3 regions of the Kitasatospora sp. NPDC059408 genome follow, and region 2 is predicted to be linked to each of the others. Evidence: riboswitches for the same ligand, from Rfam matches in the RefSeq annotation. Region 2 holds a riboswitch; each other region holds the start of a gene.
What was found. A riboswitch is a leader RNA that binds a small molecule or an ion and turns the genes downstream of it on or off. The one in region 2 is predicted to bind S-adenosylmethionine.

Region 1 (7,416 bases), on a different contig from region 2:
CGGCTCCGGCGCGCTCGGCACCCTGCTCGACCACCGCCTGACCGCCGCCGGCCACCGTGTCGTCGTCCTCAGCCGCCGGCCCGCCGGGCCCCGTCAGGTCTGGTGGGACGGTCGGCACCTCGGAGCCTGGGCGACCGAGGTCGACGGCAGCGACGTGGTGCTCAACCTCGCCGGGCACAGCGTCAACTGCCGCTACACGGACGAGAACCGGCGGGCCATGATGGACTCCCGGGTGCTCTCCACCCGGGCCGTCGGCCGGGCCGTCGCCGCCGCCCGCCGCCCGCCCGCCGTCTGGCTCCAGATGAGCACCGCGACCGTCTACGCCCACCGCCACGACGCGCCCAACGACGAACTCGACGGCGTGATCGGCGGCGCCGAGCCCGACGCCCCGGCCTCCTGGCGGTACAGCATCGACATCGCCCGCGCGTGGGAGGACGCCCAGGCCGAGGCCGACACCCCGCACACCCGCCGCCTCGCGCTGCGCACGGCCGCCGTCCTCGGGCCGGAGCGCGGCGGGGCGTTCGACTCGCTCTCCTGGCTGGCCCGGCTCGGCGCCGGCGGGCCGATCGCGGGCGGCGCGCAGTACGTGTCCTGGATCCACGAGCGGGACTTCGTCCGCGCCGTCGAGTTCCTCGCCACCCGGGACGACCTCGCCGGCCCGGTCAACCTCGCCGCCCCGCACCCGCTGCCCCAGCGCGAGTTCATGCGCGACCTGCGGGCGGCCTGGGGCATGCCGCTCGCTCTGCCCGCCACGCGCTGGATGGCCGAGCTCGGCGCCTTCGCGCTGCGCTCGGAGACCGAGCTGCTGCTGAAGAGCCGCCGCGTCGTGCCGACCAGACTGCTGGACGCGGGCTTCGCCTTCGAGCACCCGGACTGGCCGCAGGCCGCCCGCGACCTGGTGCGGCGGCTGCGCGGGCGGTGACGGCCTCCGGTGCCCAGGCCGCCCGGGGCTGCCGGGGCCGCCGAGTGGCTGGGAGGTCTACGGCGGGACATGCTCGTCGGAACATGCTCGTCGGGGCGGCCGAGCCCCGGACGACCCCGATCGGGAGGCGACAGTGACGGGTGTGACCAGCGCCGATCTCCTCGTGGACGCGTTCGGCCGGATCCGGGAGGAGGTCGCCGGCGTCGTCGACGGCCTCTCCCCCGAGCAGCTCGCGTTCCGGGTGCGGGATCCGGCCAACTCGATCGCCTGGCTGGTCTGGCACCTCACCAGGATCCAGGACGACCACGTCGCCGACGCGGCCGACCGCGAGCAGGTGTGGACCGCGGACGGCTGGGCGGAGCGCTTCGCCCTCCCGTTCGCCGCGGCGGCCACCGGCTACGGGCACCGGCCCGCCCAGGTCGCCGAGGTCACCGCCACCGCCGAGCTGCTGCTGGGCTACCACGAGGCCGTCCACGCCCGGACGGTCGACTTCGTGCGCAGGCTCAACGGCCCGTCCCTCGCGCGCGTCGTCGACGAGTCGTGGAACCCTCCGGTCACCCTGGGGGTGCGACTGGTCAGCGTGATCTCCGACGACCTCCAGCACGTCGGCCAGGCGACCTACGTACGCGGGCTCCTGGGCGGGGGCTGACCGCCCGGAAGAAGGGCACGGTCGGACCGAATCGGGCGGGATGGGACGATACGTGCCATGTCACGCACGTCTCCCCCGGTCCGGGGCACCGCCGCCCCGCCCGACCCGCTCCGCCGCCTCCTGCTCGAACTGGGCGACGCCCTCCTGGGCGGTGGTCTGCCCGTCCACGACGTCGAGGAGGAACTCCACGGCCTGGGGCGGGCGCTGGGGGCGCCCGGGGTGCAGGTCGCCGCCCTGACCAACGGGCTGTTCGTCTCCCTGGGCCCGGACGACGCCACCGCGTTCCGGCCCGTCGGCGCCGCACTGCGCTTCGAGCAGACGGCCGACGTCCTCCACCTGGTGCACCGGCTGCGCGCCGGCGGGCTCGACGGGCCGCGGGCGCTCGCCGAGCTGGACGCGATCCGCCGGGCGCCGGCCCGCTGGCCGACGTGGGTGGCGGACCTCGGGGCGCTGCCGGTCGGGGTCGGGGTCTGCATGTTCCTGCAGCCGGCCGCCGCGAACGTGCTGGCGGCCGGGGCCGGCTCGCTGGTCGTCGCGGGACTGACCGTGCTCGCCCGGCGCCTGCCCTCCCTGCGGCCGCTGCTGCCCGTCACGGCCGGGTTCCTCGTCGCGCTGCTCGTCCTGGCGCTCGCGCAGGCCTCGCTGCTGGACGGCCCGCTGCGGACGATCGTCGCCACGCTGGCGATCCTGCTGCCGGGCGGGCTGCTGGTCACCGGCCTGTCGGAGATCGCCGCGGGCTCGGCCAGCGCCGGGACGGCCCGGCTGGTGTCCGGCGCGGTGCAGCTCGCGCTGTTCCTCGCCGGGGTGGCCGCCGCCACCACCGCGATCGGCATGCCCGCCTCGGCGCTGGCCAACGTGCAGGTGGCCAAGCCGAGTTGGTGGGTGATCGGGCTCGGCCTCGCGATCGCCGTCGCGGGCGTCGTGATCAACGTGAACACCCCGCCGAGCGCCGTTCCGTGGATCGTCGCGGTGATCGCGGTGAGCGTCACCGTCCAGGTCGTCATCGGCTCGGAGCACGGCGCGGCGATCGGCGGCCTGGCCGGGGCGGTCTCCGCCGCGGTCGCCGCCACCCTCGTGCACTGGCTGCCGGGCGGCCCGCTCTGGCAGGTGCTCTACCTGCCGGCGTTCTGGATCGTCGTGCCGGGCTCCTTCGGCCTGCTGAACACCGCCCAGATCGAGGTGGGCAACGGGGCCCAGTCGGTGCTGGCGGCCGTCTCGGCGGTCTTCGGGGTGTCGATCGGCACCCTGATCGGCTCGGTGATCAGCCGCATTCCCCGTCCGGCGCTCCTCACGCCGGCGCCTCGGACCTGAGCCGACGCCCCGGGCCTGGGGCCTCGGGCCTGAGCCGACGCCTCAGGCCCGGGGCCGGGGCCGGGCCGGTCACGGGTGGCGCAGCGCCTCGGTGAGGTGGTTCGCCGCCTCGATGACGGCCTGGGACAGGCGCGCGCCCGGATGCCGGGTGAGCCGTTCGATCGGGCCGGAGACGGTGACCGCGGCCACCACCCGGTTGGACGGCCCGCGCACCGGCGCCGACACGGACGCGACCCCGAGCTCGCGCTCGCCGATGGACTGCGCCCAGCCCCGCCGCCGTACGCCGCTGAGGGCCGTGGCCGTGAAGCGCGCCCCCTGGAGCCCCCGGTGGAGGCGCTCCGGCTCCTCCCAGGCGAGCAGGATCTGGGCGGCGGCGCCGACCTTCATCGGGAGCGTGACCCCCACCGGCACCGTGTCGCGCAGACCGGAGAGCCGCTCCGCGACGGCCACGCAGATCCGGACCTCGCCCTGACGGCGGTACAGCTGGGCGCTCTCGCCGGTGACGTCGCGCAGGTGCACGAGCACCGACCCGGCGGCGGCCAGCAGCCGGTCCTCCCCCGCCGCCGCCGACAGCTCGGCGAGCCGGGGGCCGAGGACGAACCGGCCCTGGAGGTCCCTGGTGACCAGCCGGTGGTGTTCCAGCGCGACGGCCAGCCGGTGGGCGGTGGGGCGTGCCAGGCCGGTGGCGGCGGCGAGTCCGGCCAGGGTGACGGGCCCGGACTCCAGGGTGGCGAGGATCGCGGTGGCCTTGTCGAGCACGCCGACGCCGCTCGTGAGCTCCATGGATGGGTACTCCAGTCTCGAATCCGCGGCCGACGGGTGGGTTCGGCACGCGGGGGCTCCCCGCGGGGAGCGCGGGGGTGGTCAGCGAGAACGGGCCGGAGAAGTCGGCCGGATGCCTGCGCCGGGCACGAGACGGGTACGCGGAAGGGCCGGGGCGGGAAGCGCCCGGGCGAAGGACAGCACAGAGAGCACCGTGTCTCCTCATCTTTCCCGCGCCACGTTGGCGACAGGCCGGAGTTGGCACTGATCCCGGACGGCACGGCGCGTACTTCGGACGCCGGGTCGAACGGGGAGTTGCCGGGGCTTCGTAGGGCCGGTCCCTCCACCCCTCTGGATGATTCGCGAGGAACGATACAAGACTCCCCGCCCCGCCCGCCAAACTCCCCCCTCCTCCTTCGTGGGAGCACGGCTCCCGCCGGGCCCGGTCGGCGGGGCTCTGGCATGATCGCCAGCCATGACCGACCTCGCGTTCGACGCCCTGCTCTGCGACCTGGACGGCGTCATCCGCTTCTACGACGGCGACGAGGTGACGCGGCTCGAACGGGCCACCGGCCTCGCCCCGGGCACGACGACGGAGATCGCCTTCGCCCCCGAGCGCGACCTCCCGCTGCTGCTCGGGCGGATCACCCGCGCGCAGTGGGCCGCGTCCATCGCCGAGGCCCTGGCCACCCACGTCCCCGCCCCGCAGGCCGCCGACCTCCACCGGCTCGTGGCGCCCGTCCTGGGCGAGGGTGGCACGGCCGCCCCGTAGAGCGTCCGCCTGACCGTCCGTCACATTCTGTTCTACTCAAGGAAGATCACCGAAACCTCCGTTCCGAATCGGGGCGCTCGCGTCGCGGATCCGGACATCTGTCACGGTTTCGAAGCGGCAGTGCCACGACTTCGCATATCCCTCACCGAGCCGCGACCGGAGCTCTACCGTTTTACCGACGGTCCCCTTCTCGACCGTCCCCGAGCGGAGGGCGAGCACATGAACGGTCGCCAGGGTCCGGTCGTGCGGTCGGGGGTGGTCGCCGTGGCGCTGTGCGCCGCCGCGGCCTGCTCCTCCGGCACGAGCCAGGCCCACGACGGCGTGCAGGACCTCGTGACCGGTACCGGGTTCGACACCGGGCAGCAGCGGATCACCGGGGCCTCGACCACGTTCCCGGTCGGCCAGACCGCCTACGTGGCCTTCATCACCGACGCGGGCGGCGCGGGCGGGACGGTACAACTCGACCTGGTCCGCGGCGGGCAGTCCGAACCCGAGGCACGCAGCCTGCCGGTCACGGTCGCCCAGGGCCGGCACGTCTACACCAAGCAGATCGACCTCGCCATCGCGGGGAGCGTCCAGGTCCAGGCGCTCTACAACGGCGTGGTGGTCAAGTCCCTCTCCCTGAAGGTCGGGTGAGGACCATGACGATCCGACCGGCGCGCAGCGCGGCGCCGCTCCTCGTGACCGTCGCGCTCCTCACCTCCCTCGTCGGCTGCGGCAGCTCCGGCCACGCGGCCGCCCCTCCGCCGAAGTGCGACACCTCCTACGTCTACACGAACGTCAAGGACGGCGGCACGGCGCTGGAGGTCGTCGACGCCCAGATGTCGCAGAACCAGACCGGCTCGACGGAGACCTGGTCGGTGAGCACCACCCGCGAACAGACCCTCTCCATCCAGGAGTCGGAGAGCACGACGGTCAAGGCCCACGTCGCCGTGGCGGGCACCGCGCTCGTCACCGGCGCCTCGGCCTTCGTCCCCGCGGCCGAGGGCCAGGCGAACGCCGTCTTCGACTACGAGCACCGGACCGACTCGTCCGTCTCCCGCACGTCGTCCAAGTCCACCAACACCAAGGTCGCCATCCAGGTGCCGCCCGGCACCACCGCCTACGCCCTGTACGGGGTCGTCATGAAGTGGACGACGGGCACCGTGCGGACCGACGCCTGCGGCGGAAGCACCGGCGGCGGCGAGACGAAGACCTTCATCCTGCCCGAGGCCTACACGTGGTGCAGCTGGTTCGTCGGGCCCGATTCCTTCACCGACGGCAACCAGAGCCCGTGCGAAGTGGTGCCCGGGCAAGGACCGCAGAGCCTCAACTGAACACCACCAGAGAAGGGTTCGGACCCGTGCAGCCCGTCAAGATCAGCGTCCAGTCCGGAGCGCTCGCCGCCATCGGCGTGATCGCGTTCATCGACAGCTTCCTCCCGTGGTACACCGTCTCCGAGAAGTCGGGCGCCACGGGCCTCCTCACCCAGTACGCGGCGAGCGGCAACGCCTGGGACGTGGGCGCCGGCGCCTGGATCCCGATGGTCGCCCTCGTGGCCGTCGGTATCATGGCCGCCCTCCCCGCCATCGGCCGCGGTCTGCCCGCCCGCCAGGGCCACGCCACCAATCTCGTGCTCGCGCTGATCGCCACCGTGATCGTCCTGCTGCGCTGGCTCACCTACCCGTCGATCCCCGTCGGCCAGTCCGCCTTCATCGACGCCGGCGCCGACGTCGGCACCTACCTCGGCGTCCTCCTCGGCCTCGCCGCCACCGGCGCCGCCTACCTCGGCTTCACCGCCAACGGGGGCACCCTGGACAGCTTCACCAAGATCTTCCGCACCCCGCCCGCATAGGCGGTCCTCTCGCAGGCAGGCCGGGGAGTCCTCGACTCCCCGGCCTTTGCGCACACCCGGGTCAGGCCGCGATCGCGCGGGCCGCCCGTCGGGTCTTGATGTCGCGGTAGCAGTACGCCGCGATGGTCAGGACGAACACGGTGAAGTAGGGCCACGTCTCCGAGAGGGCCAGGTGGCGGCCCCAGGTCTGGCTCACGAACACTGCGATCTGTCCGATGACGCCTGCCGCGGCCACGCGCCCCGTCACACGTGTCAGACCGGTGGAGCGCGCTTTGAGTACTGCCGTGTAAATCCAGGTGATCAGAACGGACGAAAGCCCGATTCCCATCCTGAAGGCCGTGAAGAGCAAGAACACCCACAGGCACACCGAGAGGAGTGCCTGCCCCAGGATGATCGACCACGCCGCGACGTCATAGCGGTCCAGCGCCCGCGTCGATCCGGTGTCCGGCCGTGGACGGGGGCTGCTCTCTCTGCGGGTGGGGGCCGGAGGCGGGAGCGGGGCCGTCGCTGCCGTGGAGGGGCGTCGGTCGGTCCGTCCTCCTGAGGGTGCGGGGCTTCCGGCAGGTTCGGAGGTGTCGTCGACGTGCCGTAGCGCCAGGGAGACCTCGGCGGCACTCGCGTACCGCCGGTCGGGGTCCTTCTCCAGCAGCCTCAGCACGAGGTCGTCCCACGCCGAGGGAACCCCCGTGGACACCGAGCTGGGTGCGGGCGGCTCCTGGGTGAGGTGTGCCGTGAGGTGTCCCATGGCGTCGGGGGCCTGGAAGGGGAGGCGGCCGGTGATCATCTCGAAGAGGAGGCAGCCGAGGGCGTACAGGTCGCTGCGCGGTTCCGGGTAGCCGCGTGCCTGCTCGGGCGCCATGTAGGGGGGTGTGCCCACGATGAACCCGGTCCGGGTGAGCCGGTCCCCGGTCGCGTAGGGGTCGGCCGCCCTCGCGATGCCGAAGTCGAGGACCTTCACCGTGCCCGACGGCGTGATGAGGACGTTGGACGGCTTGATGTCCCGGTGCGTGACTCCGGCCGCGTGCGCCGCGGCGAGCGCGTCCGAGATCAGTGCGCCCCATCGGGCCGCGTCGGCGAGGGCGACGGCGCCTCGGCGCAGCATCGTGTCCAGGCCCTCGCCCCGCACCAGCTCCATCACCAGGAACGGGGCCCGTTCGCTCCCCTCG
Region 2 (7,416 bases):
GATCGCGCCTTCCATGAAGCGGATACCGGTGCCCGACAGCAGGTCGTCCGGGAGCGAGTAGCCGAAGAAGCCGTCGAACATGCCCAGGACCAGCAGCAGGAAGCCGAAGACCCAGTTGATCTCACGCGGCTTGCGGAACGCACCGGTGAAGAACACGCGCATCATGTGCACGAGCATCGCCGCCACGAAGACCAGGGCGGCCCAGTGGTGGATCTGGCGGATCAGCAGACCGCCGCGGACCTCGAAGCTGATGTTCACGGTCGACGCGTACGCCTCGGACATGCCGATGCCCTTGAGGGGCACGTACGAGCCGTTGTAGACGACCTCGGCCATCGACGGCTTGAAGAACAGCGTCAGGTACACGCCCGTCAGGATGATGATGACGAACGAGTAGAGGCAGATCTCGCCCAGCATGAAGGACCAGTGGTCCGGGAAGATCTTGCGCAGGTTGGCCTTGGCGAGGGAGTAGATCCCCAGCCGGCCGTCCGTCCAGTCAGCCGCGGCCTCCCACTTGTTGGCGGGGTTGGCGCGCGTGCTGGTGGGCTTGGCGGCACCGGAGGTGGTGCTGCTCGCGCTACTCATCGAGCACGCTCCCAGTAGCTCGGGCCGACAGGCTCTTCGAAGTCGCCGGTGGCGACCAGGTGACCCTGTTCGTCAGTGGTGATCTTCAGCTGCGGCAGGGGGTGGCCGGCCGGGCCGAAGATGACGCGCGCGCCGTCCGACAGGTCGAAGGTCGACTGGTGGCACGGGCAGAGCGCGTGGTGGGTCTGCTGCTCGTAGAGGCTGATCGGGCAGCCGACGTGGGTGCAGATCTTCGAGTAGGCGAGGATGCCCTCGAAGCCCTTCTCCCGGGACTTGTCGTCCTTGATGTCGTCCGGCGCGATGCGCACCAGCATCAGGGCGTCCTTGGCGATGGCCTGCTGGAAGTCCTCGTCGTGGACGTGCAGCCCCTCGGGCATGGCGAAGGTCAGCGAGCCGATGACGATGTCGTCGGCCTTCATCGGCAGGTTGGTGCTCATGTTGATGAGCTGCAGCGGCTTGGCCGGAGTCGCCTCCTTCCAGCCCGTCTCCTTCAGCTTCTTCTCGGGCAGCGGCCCGAGGTCGCGGAGCAGGACCACGCCGGAGAGCGGGACCAGCGCCATCGAGCCGATGAGGGTGTTGCGGATCATCTTCCGACGACCGAAGCCGGACTCGGCGGCACCGGTCTTGAACTGGTCGATGACGTCCGCGCGGACCTCGTCGTCGGCCTCGATCGGGTGACGCTCGGCCGGCAGCTCGACGTCCGACATCAGGGTGCGGGCCCAGTGGACCGCGCCCGCGCCGATCAGGAACAGCGCGACGCCCAGGGTCAGGCCGAGCGCGAAGTTCAGCGCGCTGACGTGACCGAGCGGGAAGATGTAGACGATCTTGTCGGGGTCGATGCCCACGTACGACGCGATGAAGCCGATGGTGGCGATCATCGAGATCACGAACATCAGCGACACCTGGCGCTCGGCGCGCTTGGCGGCCCGCTCGTCGATGTCGGTGCGACGGGGCTCGTGGGCCGGCAGGCCCGGGTCGGCGAACGGGTCGCCGTGCTCGGCGACCTCGCCGGCGGAGCCGTGGTGCTCCGGAAGCTTCTCTTCTGACATGTCGTGGCTCATGACTTCTTGGCCTTGGGGGTGTGGGCGGCGACCCAGATCGCGACCGCGATGAGCACGCCGAGACCGAAGATCCAGCCGAACAGGCCCTCGGTCACCGGACCGAGGCTGCCGAGCGTGAGACCGCCGGGGTTGGGCTCATCGTTGGTGGTGTGGCGGACGAAGGCCACGATCTGCTTCTTCTGCTCCTCGGGCATGGTGGTGTCCGGGAACGACGGCATGTTCTGCGGGCCGGTCTGCATGGCCTCGTAGATGTGCTTGGCGTCCACGCCCTCCAGCGACGGCGCGTACTTGCCCTTGGTCAGGGCACCACCCTGGCCGGCGAAGTTGTGGCACTGGGCGCAGTTGGTGCGGAACAGCTCGCCACCCTTGGAGATGTCCTCGGGGTTGGTCGAGGTGTACTGCTCCTGGGTCGGCGTCACCGGGCCGGGGCCGAGCGAGGCCACGAAGGCGGCGAGCTGGTCGATCTCGGCCTGCGAGTAGATGTTCTTCTTGCGCGGGACCTGCGAGCCGGGCTGCTGGGCCGGCATGCGGCCGGTGGCGACCTGGAAGTCGACGGCGGCGGAACCGACGCCGACCAGGCTCGGGCCGTCGCTGCTGCCCTCGCCGTTCAGGCCGTGGCAGGAGGAGCAGCCGACGGCGAAGAGCTTCTTACCCTCGTCGATCGCGAGCGACTGCGCGGCGACGTCGGCCTGCGCCTTGCCGGCGGGCGCGAACACGGCGTACAGCCCCCCGGTTGCCGCCAGGGCGAGAAGTAGGACGACCAGCGCCGCCAATGGGTGGCGCCGTCGTGCGGAGAGCTTTTTCACGGAATAACCCCGGTGTCAGGATCTGGTCGACTGGTGGGTGCACCCGGCTGCCGGTCTGGCCGGCACGAGGCGGCCCGGCTAGGGCTGCGCGCGCGGTCGGTCGGTGGGAGCGTCGGCACCGGCAGAAGCGGCCCTGCGCCGGTGAGGGCGGGGGCCGCAGCCGGTGGCCAGCGACCTGATCAGCTGGTTACTTGATCAGGTAGATGGTCGCGAACAGGCCGATCCACACGACGTCGACGAAGTGCCAGTAGTACGACACCACGATGGCGGCGGTGGCCTGCTCGTGCGTGAAGCGCTTGGCTGCGTACGTCCGTCCCAGGACCAGCAGGAAGGCGATCAGACCACCCGTCACGTGCAGACCGTGGAAGCCGGTGGTCAGGTAGAACACCGTGCCGTACGGGTCGGAGGACAGCGAGAGGCCGTCCTTCTTGACCAGCTCGGTGTACTCGAAGATCTGACCGCCGATGAAGATCGCGCCCATCACGAAGGTGATGACGAACCACGAGCGGAGCTTCTTCACGTCCCCGCGCTCGGCGGCGAACACGCCGAGCTGGCAGGTCAGCGAGGAGAGCACCAGGATCGTGGTGTTGACCGAGGAGAAGGGCACGTTGAGGGCGTGCGCCTTCTCGGTCCAGAACTCCGGCCCCTTGACGGAGCGGAGCGTGAAGTACATCGCGAAGAGGGCCGCGAAGAACATCAACTCGGAACTGAGCCAGACGATCGTTCCGACGCTGACCATGTTCGGCCGGTTGACCGATCCGTGCGCGTGCCCGGTTTCTACTGCTGTTGCTGTCGCCACGACGGACATTATGTCGGTCCCTTATTCCGTCTTCACGCCGGGGGGTCTCCCTCGGAGTGTCCGGTGCGTGCGGTATGCCCGCTTGGGGGGCACCCAGGTGCCCGGACGGTACCTGAGCAGCGGCGTGTCCCTTTTCTGACGGTTCCTCGGAGGGCCCTTGGACCCCGTTGCCCAGCGTGTCGATGCACGGTCGGCGCAGTGCCCGGAGGTAGGGGAGCGGGCCCGGCTGTCGGCCGTCCGGGTGGACTGCGCGTGCCCGGGTGACGGGGCGTCCTCCGGGCGGGTGAGCCCCGGGCGCGGCGCCTTGAGGAGGAACGCGCGCGGGGGAGGGCTCGGCCGGGGGTGATCCGGAGTAGCATCCGGGTCAGGCGAACGTGGTCCGGATCACACTTGAGGGAGCAGGGTCAATGGCGTACACGACCGATGAGACGCTCACCGTCCTCGTCTACAGCGACGACCGCAACACCCGCGAGCAGGTGCTGACGGCGCTCGGCCGCCGGCCCGCCGAGGATCTGCCGGAGCTGTCCTACCTGGAGTGCGCGACCACCCCCGCGGTGCTGCGGGCGCTGGAGAAGGGCGGCGTCGACCTCTGCATCCTGGACGGCGAGGCGGTGCCGGCCGGCGGGCTCGGACTCGGGCGCCAGCTCAAGGACGAGATCTACGGCTGCCCGCCGGTGCTGGTGCTGATCGGCCGGCCGCAGGACTCCTGGCTGGCCGCCTGGAGCCGGGCCGACGCGGCGATCTCGCGCCCGGTCGACCCGGTCGCGCTGGCCGGGGCGGTGGCCACGCTGCTGCGGGCGCGCCTGGCCAAGCGGGCCCCCGCGACGCGCTGAGCGGCGCCGTCTCAGTACTAGAGAAGACAGGGCCGGAGGTACCCCGCCGCTCGATAGGCTGACTCCATCCGTACGGACGTCCCCCCTGGGGGAACCGACAACAGCTGGAGTCAGCCATGGTGAACGTGAACCCTGCGAACGGTGGTACCGACCCCGCGCAGGTGGTCCGCACCTGGCCGGACCTCCTGGCGGCGCTGTTGAAGGGGGAGGACCTCGACCGCTCGGCCACCGCGTGGGCGATGGACCGGATCATGAGCGGCGAGGCGTCCCCCGTCCAGGTCGCCGGGTTCATGGTGGCGCTGCGGGCCAAGGGCGAGACGGTCGACGAGATCAGCGGCCTGGTGGACGCGATGTACGCGCACGCCGAGCCGCTGGACATCCCGGGCCCGGCGGTGGACATCGTCGGCACCGGCGGCGACCGCGCCAAGACCGTCAACATCTCCACGATGTCCGCGATCGTCGCGGCGGCCGCCGGTGCCAAGGTGGTCAAGCACGGCAACCGGGCGTCCTCCTCGGCGAGCGGGTCGTCGGACGTGCTGGAGAAGCTCGGCATCGCCCTGGACCTGTCGGCCCGGCGGGTCGCCGAGGTGGCCGAGGAGGTCGGGCTCACCTTCTGCTTCGCGGCGAAGTTCCACCCGTCGATGCGGCACGCCGCCACCGCCCGGCGCGACCTCGGGGTGCCGACCGCGTTCAACATCCTCGGCCCGCTGACCAACCCGGCGAAGGTCACCGCGCACGCCGTCGGCTGCTTCGACACCCGGCTCGCCGGGCTGATCGCGGGCGTCCTCGCCCGGCGCGGCTCCACGGCGCTGGTCTTCCGCGGCGACGACGGCCTGGACGAGCTGACCGTCACCACGACGTCGCAGGTGTGGATCGTGCGGGACGGCATCGTCACCGAGACCGCCTTCGACCCGCGGGACGTCGGCATCGAGCTCGTCGGCATCGAGGCGCTCCGCGGGGCGGACGCCTCCTACAACGCCGAGGTCGCGCGCCGGCTGCTGGCCGGGGAGCGCGGGCCGGTGCGGGACGCCGTCCTGCTCAACACGGCGGCGGCGCTGGTGGCGCTGGACCTGACGGACGCGCCGCTCGCCGAGCAACTGGCGGCCGGCATGGAGCGGGCCGCGGCGGCCGTGGACTCGGGCGCGGCGCAGGAGCTGCTGCGGCGCTGGTCGGAGGCCACCGGCCGGGACTGACAAGCGAGTTGAGGGGCCCGTGGCAGTTCGTCGCCGCGGGCCCCTTCGGCTGTCCGGATGGTGGATGCCTGTTTGACCACCGGGCGGACGCGACCTAGAGTCCTGTCCAGGTCATGAGTGACAGCGACAAGCCCCAGCTTGCTGTCCGGCAACCCTCCGTCCGTGGCGGGGTGCCCTGGGTGAGGACCGGGCCACGCGGCGAACCGTCCGCGAGGCAAGCGCGGACGCCCGACGACTAGCACTCCCGGGGTCCCTCGACCTCCGAAGGAGTGCATCCTCATGTCTCTCGCCGCCCAGCCGTCGCCCACCACCGCCCTTCTTGCGACGAGCTCCGCCCGCCCCCTTTCGAACGCCCCCCTCGCCGTCCTCGGCCACGACGTCCAGGTGCCGCTCGTCAACGGCGAGAAGGTCGGCTACGCGCCGCTCGACTACGCGGCCAGCTCTCCGGCGCTGCAGCGGGTGTGGGACGACGTCGCCGCGTACGCCCCCTACTACGGCAGCGTGCACCGCGGCGCGGGGTACCTCTCGCAGCTGTCCACCGACCTGTTCGAGCAGAGCCGCCGGACCGTCGGCGAGTTCCTCGGCCTGCGCGAGGGCGACCAGGTGGTCTTCACCCGGGCCACCACCGACTCGCTCAACCTGCTCGCCGCCGCGCTGCCGGCCGGCACCCGGGTGTTCGCGTTCGAGACCGAGCACCACGCCTCGCTGCTGCCCTGGGCCCACGCCGGGCTCGACGTCGCCTACCTGCGCGCTCCCCGCTCGCACGCCGAGGCCGTCGCCGCGCTGGACGCCGCGCTCGCCGGGGCGCCCGAGGGCCCGAAGCTGCTGTGCGTCACCGGCGCCTCGAACGTCACCGGCGAGCTGTGGCCGGTCGCCGAGCTCACCGCGACCGCGCACCGGCACGGCGCCCGGGTGGTGCTGGACGCCGCGCAGCTCGCCCCGCACCACCGGGTCTCGGTGGCCGAGCTGGACGTCGACTGGATCGCCTTCTCCGGCCACAAGATCTACGCGCCGTTCGGCGCCGGGGTGCTGGCCGGCCGGGCGGACTGGCTGGACGCGGCCGAGCCGTACCTGGCCGGCGGCGGCGCGACCCGGACGGTGGCCCGGGAGGCCGACGGCTCGGTGGCCGTCCAGTGGCACACCGGCCCGGCCCGGCACGAGGCCGGCTCGCCGAACGTCATCGGCGCCTACGCCATCGCGTCCGCCTGCCGGGCGCTGAGCGAGGCCGGCTTCGACGCGCTGGAGGCCCGCGAGCAGGCGCTGATCGCCCGGCTCACGGCCGGGCTGGCGGCGATCCCGCAGGTCAAGGTGCTGAGCCTGTTCGGCTCCGACTCGGCGCGGGTGGGCGTGCTGTCCTTCGTCGTCCGGGGCTGGAACAGCTCGCACTTCTCGGCCGCGCTCTCCGCCGAGTACGGCATCGGCGTGCGCGACGGGCTGTTCTGCGCGCACCCGCTGGTGCGCACGCTGCTCGGCGACGAGGACGTGGCGCCGTCCGAGTGCGGCGCGCCGGAGCCGTCGCTGCCGGGCGAGCGCAGCCTGAACGCCATCCGGGTCAGCTTCGGCGCCGGGACCCCGGACGAGCACGTCGACCGCTTCCTGACCGCCGTCCGCGAGCTGGTCACGGACGGCGCGGCGTGGAACTACCGGAACGAGGGCGGCCGTTGCGTCGCCGACACTCGCCGTGAGGACTGAGGACTACTCGTCCAGGCCGAGCGCGAACGCGGCCTCCAGGTCGTGCTGGGAGTAGGTGCGGAAGGCGATCTGGGTTTCGGTGTGGGCGACGCCCGGGACCTTGTTCAGCCGGCCCGGGATGACGTCGGCCAGGTCGTCGTGCTTGCGCACCCGCACCATCGCGACCAGGTCGTAGCCGCCGGTCACCGAGTACACCTCGCTGACGCCCTCGATGGCGGCGATGGCCTCGGCGATCTCCGGGATGCGGTCGACACTGGTCTTGATCAGGACGATGGCGGTGATCACTGTTCCGGCTCCTTCGTGGGGTGGCGCCAGCGTATCGGGCCTCAGCCGGGTCGTCTCGGGGGGTGACCGACGACGGTGCAGGCGTAGAGGAAGCCGGCGCAGAAGCCGATCACGTGGACCAGGTAGGCGACCCCGGGCCCGGCCGAGTGCACCGACCACCACTGC
Region 3 (7,416 bases), on a different contig from region 2:
GAGCGCGTTGAGCTGGTCCAGGAACCACTGCTGCGGCGGGAGCGCGGTGGCCGCCGCGGCCAGGCGCTTGGTGCGGTCGGCGCGCTCCTCGTCGGGCATGGTGAGGCCCGTGTGGAGGGCGTCGGCCGTCTCGATGACGTCGTACGGGTTCACGGAGATCGCGTCGTCGGCCAGTTCGCTGTGGGCGCCGGCCTCGCGGGACAGGACGAGCGCGCAGCCGCGGTCGGAGACCACCGGGACTTCCTTGGCCACCAGGTTCATGCCGTCCCGGATGGGGTTCACCAGGGCGACGTCGGCCAGCCGGTAGGCGGCGAGGGAGCGCGGGAAGTCGTCGTTGACGTGCAGGATCAGCGGCTGCCAGGTGGGGGTGGCGAATTCGGTGTTGATCGCTTCGGCGAGTTGCTCCACCCGGGCCGTGTAGTCGCGGTACTCGGCGAGGTCCGTGCGGGACGGGTAGGCGAAGGCGATGTGCACGACGCGGTCGTGCCACTCCGGGCGCGTGCGCAGGAGGTGGCGGTAGGCGAGCAGGCCCCGGACGATGTTCTTGCTGAGTTCGGTGCGGTCGACCCGGACGATCGTGCGCCGGTCGCCGACGGCCTCGCGCAGGGCGGCGAGGCGCTCGTCGACGTCCGGGCGGTGGGCGCGCTCGCGCAGGAAGTCGGCGTCGGCGCCCAGGGCGTGCACGCCGAGGCGGGTCGTGCGGCCGTCGTGGGTGATGGTGAGGGCGTCGTGGTCGACGGTCGCGTGCAGGATCTCCTCGCAGCACGCGGCGAAGGCCCTCGCCCAGCGTTCGGTGAGGAAGCCGGCCCGGTCGGCACCGAGGATGCCGGTGAGGACGGCCCTGGCCACGTCGTCCGGGAGGAGCCGGAAGTACTCGGGCGGGGCCCACGGGGTGTGGGAGAAGTGGCCGATGCGCAGGTCGGGGCGGGCCGCGCGGAGCAGGGCCGGGGTGAGGGACAGGTGGTAGTCCTGGACCAGGACGGCGGCGTTCGGGGCGGCCTCGGCCGCGAGGGCGTCCGAGAAGGCCCGGTTGTACGTCTCGTAGGCGGCCCACTCGGTGCGGAAGCCGGCGTCGAAGGCGGGGGCGGTGGGCGTGGCGTAGAGCAGGTGGCTGACGAACCAGAGGGTCGAGTTGGCGACGCCGTTGTAGGCGCGGGCGAAGGTCTCCGGGTCGATGTCCAGCATCCGGACGGCCTGTCCGCCGACGTCGTGGCCGGCCAGGTCGAGGCGGCCGCGGGGGGCTTCGCGGGCGGCCCGGCGGTCCGCGTCGCCCAGGGCGGCGCACACCCAGACGGCGTTCGGGTCGTCGATCGCGGAGAGGCCGGAGACCAGGCCTCCGCCACCGCGTTTGAGGGTCAGCGTGCCGTCGTCCGCGGTGCTGAAGGAGACCGGTCCGCGGTTGGACGCCACCAGCACGGTCGCGCTCGAACGTTTGGTCGATGAATCGGCCATGAGTCCTCTTCTGGGTCTACCCGTTCACCCTTCGGGGTGGAATCCGAGCGTACGGCGGAGCGGAGCGCGGCGCGGCCGTACCGTCGAAGACCTGCGACATGCAGCGGTCAGGGCTTGGCCGCCATGAGGCTCCGCAGGGGTCGAGTGGGAAGCCTCCTCGTCGAGAGGGGGAGGAGTCACGGTTGGTACGTTGCCGGTCGGCAGACGTCGCAAACCAATCGCCGGACAACCGGCGAGATCGCAGCGGCCGCACTGCTCGGGTCTGTCACCCGTCGGTGCGGCGCTTCGCGTACTCGGGGACGGTGTGCATCGGGGGGCGTTCCGTGGCCGTCACGGGGTGCGTGTGGGCGGTGAACGCGCGGGTCTCCGGGTCGCGGGTGAACTGGGTGAGCAGCGGGTGGACGAGGTCGGCCGAGGCCTTGAGACGGTGGGCGCGGTCGAGGCGTTCCAGCGCGGTCCGGTAGATGGTGGCGGCCATCCGGCCGAGGGCCTGGCCGTCCTGGTGGCGGTGGTGGCGGACGCCGACGTCGACCTGGGCCAGGGCGTCGAGGCCGACGAGTTCCAACGCGTCGACCAGGAGGCCGAGTTCGACGCCGTAGCCGGTGGGGAAGGGGAGCCGTTCGAGCAGTACGCGGCGGGCCGCGTACTCGCCGCCGAGCGGCTGGACGAAACCGGCGAGTTCCGGCCAGTGCAGGTTGAGGAGGGGGCGGGCGACCAGTTCGGTCACCCGGCCACCGCCGGCCGGGAAGACCGCGTCGGGGTCCCCGGCGGAGCCGCTGACTTCGAGCGGGCGGTCGTACATGGCCTTGACCAGCTGGATGTCCGGCTCGGTGAGCAGCGGGCCGACGGTGCCGGAGACGAAGGCGGGGTCGAACTCGCGCAGGTCGGCGTCGACGAAGCAGACGATGTCGCCGTGGGTGACCAGCAGCGAGCGCCACAGCACCTCGCCCTTGCCGGGCACGGCGGGCAGCCGGGGCAGGATCCCGTCGCGCGGCACGACCCGGGCGCCGGCCGCGGCGGCCACGGCGGCGGTGTCGTCGGCGGAGCCGGAGTCGACGACGACGAGCTCGTCGACGAGGGGGAGGCGCTCCATCAGCTCGCGCCGGATCGTGCGGACGATGTCGCCGACGGTGGCCGCCTCGTCGAGGGCGGGCAGGACGACGCTGACGGTGTGGCCGGTGCGGCGCTTGGCCGCCAGGAGGGTGTCGACCGGCCGGTCGGCCGCGCTCCACGAGCGGCGGCCCAGCCAGGAGGCCGCCTGCGGGAGGAGTGCGGGGGTCGGTTCGGCGGGCACGGGACTCTCCTCGGCGGATCGGGGTGGAACGGGCCATCTCGCGTGGCGGACGGTCCCTTTCGGGCTCGGCGCCTTCGGATACAGTCTTCGTACAGCGGTCGGACCTTCGCACGCCGGGGTCACCGCTGACGACAACTTCACATGCTCATCCAGAGGGACTGAGGGAACGGCCCGTTGACGTCCCGGCAACCTTCTCGCGCGGCTTTCACCAGGCCCCGGCGGGACAGGTGCCAATTCCGGCCCGTGGTGCGCCCGCACCACGGGGAAGATGAGGAGAGAGGCCTCCGCCATCATGGCTATCGACACAGTCGCACCCGCATCCGTGGATCTCGGCCCCGCCACCGCCCTGTCCTGTCGGGAGTGCGGCACCCGCTTCCCGCTCGGTCCGAGCTTCGCCTGTGTGGAGTGCTTCGGGCCGCTGGAGATCGCGTACGAGTTCGGGAGCGAGGCCGCCGAGGAGCTGCGCAAGCGCATCGAGGCCGGGCCCGCGTCGATCTGGCGCTACGCGCCGCTGCTGCCGGTGCCCGCGGACGTCGCTTCGAAGCCGAACCTGAATCCCGGCTGGACCCCGCTGGTCAAGGCGGACAACCTCGGTCGCGAGCTCGGGTTCACCGCGAACCTGTACGTGAAGGACGACTCGGGGAACCCGACGCACTCGTTCAAGGACCGCGTGGTGGCCTGCGCGATCGAGGCCGCGCGCGCCTTCGGCTACACCACGCTGTCCTGCTCGTCGACCGGCAACCTGGCCGGTGCGGTGGGTGCGGCGGCGGCCCGGGCCGGGTTCCGCTCGTGCGTGTTCATCCCGCACGACCTGGAGCAGGGCAAGGTCGTCATGGCCGGTGTGTACGGCGGCGAGCTGGTCGGCATCGAGGGCAACTACGACGACGTGAACCGCTTCTGCTCGGAGCTGATCGGCGACCCGGCCGGCGAGGGCTGGGGCTTCGTCAACGTCAACCTCCGCCCGTACTACGGCGAGGGCTCCAAGACGCTCGCGTACGAGATCTGCGAGCAGCTCGGCTGGCGGCTGCCGGAGCAGATCGTCATCCCGATCGCCTCGGGCTCGCAGCTCACGAAGATCGACAAGGGCCTGCAGGAGCTGATCAAGCTCGGGCTGGTCGAGGACCGGCCGTACCGGATCTTCGGCGCCCAGGCCGAGGGCTGCTCGCCGGTCTCCGCGGCGTTCAAGGCCGGCCGGGACGTGATCAAGCCGGTGAAGCCGGACACCATCGCCAAGTCGCTGGCGATCGGCAACCCGGCGGACGGCCCGTACGTGCTGGACATCGCGCGGCGCACCGGCGGAGCGGTCGAGGACGTCACCGACGCCGAGGTGGTGGCCGCCATCCGGCTGCTGGCCCGCACCGAGGGCATCTTCGCCGAGACCGCGGGCGGGGTGACCGTCGGCGTGCTCAAGAAGCTGGTCGAGACCGGGCAGCTGGATCCGGCCAAGGAGACCGTCGCGATCAACACCGGTGACGGCCTCAAGACCCTGGACGCCGTCGCCGATGCCGGGATGACCGCGGTCATCCGCCCGACGCTGGAGTCCTTCCGCACCGCCGGCCTCGCGTCCGCCTGATTCCCCCACGAGGAGAGCCACCCATGAGCGCCACCGTCCGCATCCCCACCATCCTGCGCACCTACACCGGCGGGTCCGCCGAGGTCACCGCCGACGGCGGGACCCTGGGCGACGTCATCGCCGACCTGGAGAAGAACCACGCGGGCATCTCCGCGCGCATCCTGGACGACACCGGCAAGCTGCGCCGTTTCGTGAACGTGTACGTGAACGACGACGACGTGCGATTCGCCGAGGGACTGGCGACCGAGATCAAGGACGGCGCCAGCGTCTCGATCATTCCGGCGGTGGCCGGCGGCTGCTGAGCCGCGCCCCGCTCCGACCGGCCGCCCGCGCGCACGGAATTCCGCATTCCGTGCGCGGGGGCGGCCGCTCGCATTTCGGCGGGAATATTTCCCGGTCGAGTGGGAGTAGAGTGTCGCTCGGCCGGGAACAGGGGTCCCCCTCACCCTCCCCGTGCGAACCGCCGCTCCGCCGTCCGTCCGTTGAGACCGCCCGGGGACCGGGTCCGGGAAACATGTCACGCGGATGTCAGAATTCTCCAGGGGATTTGTGTAATCCGTCCGCTATGTCCGGCGTGAATTGCGGAGTTCCTTCCGATTCGGCCCGTCCTGTCCCTTGATGCGGACCCGGAATTCACCGCGGAGGGCCCTGTTGCAGAGGGCGTCGATCCGGATACATTCAGCCGCGGTCGACGCAATCACCCGCTCACGGATGTCGTTCGGGGCGGTTGATCGCGGCGTGCACGGCTGCGCCCAGGGGGGGTTCCCCGGGCCGGCCTTCACAACCAACCCGGGCCCGCGACCTGCGGGACCGTGAAGGGCCAGCACAGCACTAGGGGAGTTCGGAATGGCTCAGGGCACCGTCAAGTGGTTCAACGCGGAGAAGGGCTACGGCTTCATCGCGGTCGACGGTGGTGCGGACGTCTTCGTCCACTACAGCGCGATCCAGATGGACGGCTACCGCACCCTCGAGGAGGGCCAGCGGGTCGAGTTCGAGATCTCCCAGGGACAGAAGGGCCCGCAGGCGGACATGGTCCGCGCGGTCTGACCCCTTCCGGCTCCAGGAGCTCGGCGCGGCCCACGGCTGGTGACCACTCGCTTCTCGACGGGCCCGCGCGACACGCGTCGTGCGGGCCCGTCGGCGTTCCCGCGGCGGCTCCCGGCTTGGCGATTGGGCTTGCACTCGACCACCCGGAGTGCTAATCATTGGCGTTAGCACTCACAGCTTGAGAGTGACAGCGGACCGGGTCGGTGAGGCCCTGGGAGCGGTAGGGGAATAGACCCCCGCACACCTTGGCCGTCCGTCGCGGGCACCCCTTGGTCCGAGCAGTCGACCGTGTCCCGGAGGACCACTTCAGATGGCCAAGATCATCGCCTTTGATGAGGAAGCTCGCCGCGGCCTTGAGCGTGGCATGAACCAGCTCGCCGACGCAGTGAAGGTCACGCTCGGCCCCAAGGGTCGCAACGTCGTGCTGGAGAAGAAGTGGGGCGCCCCCACGATCACCAACGACGGTGTCTCCATCGCCAAGGAGATCGAGCTCGAGGACCCGTACGAGAAGATCGGCGCGGAGCTCGTCAAGGAGGTCGCCAAGAAGACGGACGACGTCGCGGGTGACGGCACCACCACCGCCACCGTGCTCGCCCAGGCCCTGGTTCGCGAGGGTCTGCGCAACGTCGCCGCCGGCGCCAACCCGATGGCCCTGAAGCGCGGCATCGAGAAGGCCGTCGCCGCCGTCTCGGACCAGCTCCTGGCCCAGGCCACCGACGTGGAGACCAAGGAGCAGATCGCCTCCACCGCCTCCATCTCGGCCGCCGACACCCAGATCGGCGAGCTCATCGCCGAGGCCATGGACAAGGTCGGCAAGGAAGGCGTCATCACCGTCGAGGAGAGCAACACCTTCGGTCTTGAGCTCGAGCTCACCGAGGGCATGCGCTTCGACAAGGGCTACATCTCCGCCTACTTCGCCACCGACCTGGAGCGGATGGAGGCGACGTTCGAGGACCCGTACATCCTCATCGCCAACTCCAAGATCGGCGGCATCAAGGACCTGCTCCCGCTGCTGGAGAAGGTCATGCAGAGCGGCAAGCCGCTCGTCATCATCGCCGAGGACGTCGAGGGCGAGGCCCTCTCGACCCTGATCGTCAACAAGATCAAGGGCGTCTTCAAGTCCGTCGCCGTCAAGGCCCCGGGCTTCGGCGACCGCCGCAAGGCCATGCTCCAGGACATCGCCACCCTCACCGGCGGCACCGTGATCTCCGAGGAGGTCGGCCTGAAGCTGGAGAACGCCGGTCTGGACCTCCTGGGCGGCGCCCGCAAGGTCGTCATCACCAAGGACGAGACCACGATCGTCGACGGTGCCGGCGAGAGCGAGATGGTCGCGGGCCGCGTGAACCAGATCCGCGCCGAGATCGAGAACAGCGACTCGGACTACGACCGCGAGAAGCTCCAGGAGCGCCTCGCCAAGCTGGCCGGCGGCGTGGCCGTCATCAAGGCCGGCGCGGCCACCGAGGTGGAGCTCAAGGAGCGCAAGCACCGCATCGAGGACGCCGTCCGCAACGCCAAGGCCGCCGTCGAGGAGGGCATCGTCGCCGGTGGTGGCGTCGCCCTGCTGCAGGCCGCCGTCGCGTTCGACAAGCTGGAGCTCGAGGGCGACGAGGCCACCGGTGCCAACATCGTCCGCGTGGCGCTGGAGGCCCCGATCAAGCAGATCGCGACCAACGCCGGCCTTGAGGGCGGCGTCGTGGTGGAGAAGGTGCGCAACCTCCCCGCCGGTCACGGCCTGAACGCCGCCACCAACGAGTACGTCGACCTGATCGCCGTGGGCATCATCGACCCGGCCAAGGTGACCCGCTCGGCGCTGCAGAACGCCGCCTCGATCGCGGCCCTGTTCCTCACCACCGAGGCCGTCATCGCCGACAAGCCGGAGAAGGCCGCGGCCCCGGCCGGCGGCATGCCGGGCGGTGACATGGACTTCTGATCCGGGTCGTACGACCGGATCGGTGTTCCGATCGCGTGGGCGGTTCCCTTCGGGGGGCCGCCCACGCGGCGTTGTTTGGGAGAATCGACGGATGGCTGACATCGAGACCGCCCTGCACGA

Region 1: another riboswitch for S-adenosylmethionine. It lies ahead of ACFXDE_RS13290 (IclR family transcriptional regulator); the one in region 2 lies ahead of ACFXDE_RS25010 (aminotransferase class V-fold PLP-dependent enzyme).
Region 3: another riboswitch for S-adenosylmethionine. It lies ahead of thrC (threonine synthase); the one in region 2 lies ahead of ACFXDE_RS25010 (aminotransferase class V-fold PLP-dependent enzyme).

What each region holds. Positions count from the first base shown of each region.
Region 1 covers NZ_JBHYWI010000016.1:17,571-24,986, forward strand. Annotated here, with positions in the region: gene ACFXDE_RS13275 (TIGR01777 family oxidoreductase) at 1-922, shown strand, start outside; gene ACFXDE_RS13280 (DUF664 domain-containing protein) at 1,065-1,571, shown strand; gene ACFXDE_RS13285 (threonine/serine exporter family protein) at 1,629-2,882, shown strand; gene ACFXDE_RS13290 (IclR family transcriptional regulator) at 2,952-3,665, opposite strand; SAM riboswitch class I at 3,864-4,006, opposite strand; gene ACFXDE_RS13295 (hypothetical protein) at 4,120-4,416, shown strand; gene ACFXDE_RS13300 (hypothetical protein) at 4,636-5,052, shown strand; gene ACFXDE_RS13305 (hypothetical protein) at 5,058-5,732, shown strand; gene ACFXDE_RS13310 (hypothetical protein) at 5,759-6,250, shown strand; gene ACFXDE_RS13315 (serine/threonine-protein kinase) at 6,312-7,416, opposite strand, start outside.
Region 2 covers NZ_JBHYWI010000039.1:68,396-75,811, forward strand. Annotated here, with positions in the region: gene ACFXDE_RS24980 (cytochrome bc complex cytochrome b subunit) at 1-582, opposite strand, end outside; gene ACFXDE_RS24985 (Rieske 2Fe-2S domain-containing protein) at 579-1,631, opposite strand; gene ACFXDE_RS24990 (c-type cytochrome) at 1,640-2,449, opposite strand; gene ACFXDE_RS24995 (heme-copper oxidase subunit III) at 2,637-3,257, opposite strand; gene ACFXDE_RS25000 (hypothetical protein) at 3,656-4,081, shown strand; gene trpD (anthranilate phosphoribosyltransferase) at 4,198-5,274, shown strand; SAM riboswitch class IV at 5,384-5,501, shown strand; gene ACFXDE_RS25010 (aminotransferase class V-fold PLP-dependent enzyme) at 5,554-6,966, shown strand; gene ACFXDE_RS25015 (Lrp/AsnC ligand binding domain-containing protein) at 6,970-7,251, opposite strand; gene ACFXDE_RS25020 (rhomboid family intramembrane serine protease) at 7,293-7,416, opposite strand, start outside.
Region 3 covers NZ_JBHYWI010000127.1:11,867-19,282, reverse strand. Annotated here, with positions in the region: gene ACFXDE_RS41540 (trehalose-6-phosphate synthase) at 1-1,452, opposite strand, end outside; gene otsB (trehalose-phosphatase) at 1-11, shown strand, start outside; gene ACFXDE_RS41535 (glucosyl-3-phosphoglycerate synthase) at 1,718-2,746, opposite strand; SAM riboswitch class I at 2,889-3,021, shown strand; gene thrC (threonine synthase) at 3,039-4,319, shown strand; gene ACFXDE_RS41525 (ubiquitin-like small modifier protein 1) at 4,343-4,621, shown strand; gene ACFXDE_RS41520 (cold-shock protein) at 5,166-5,366, shown strand; gene groL (chaperonin GroEL) at 5,677-7,296, shown strand; gene ACFXDE_RS41510 (hypothetical protein) at 7,388-7,416, shown strand, end outside.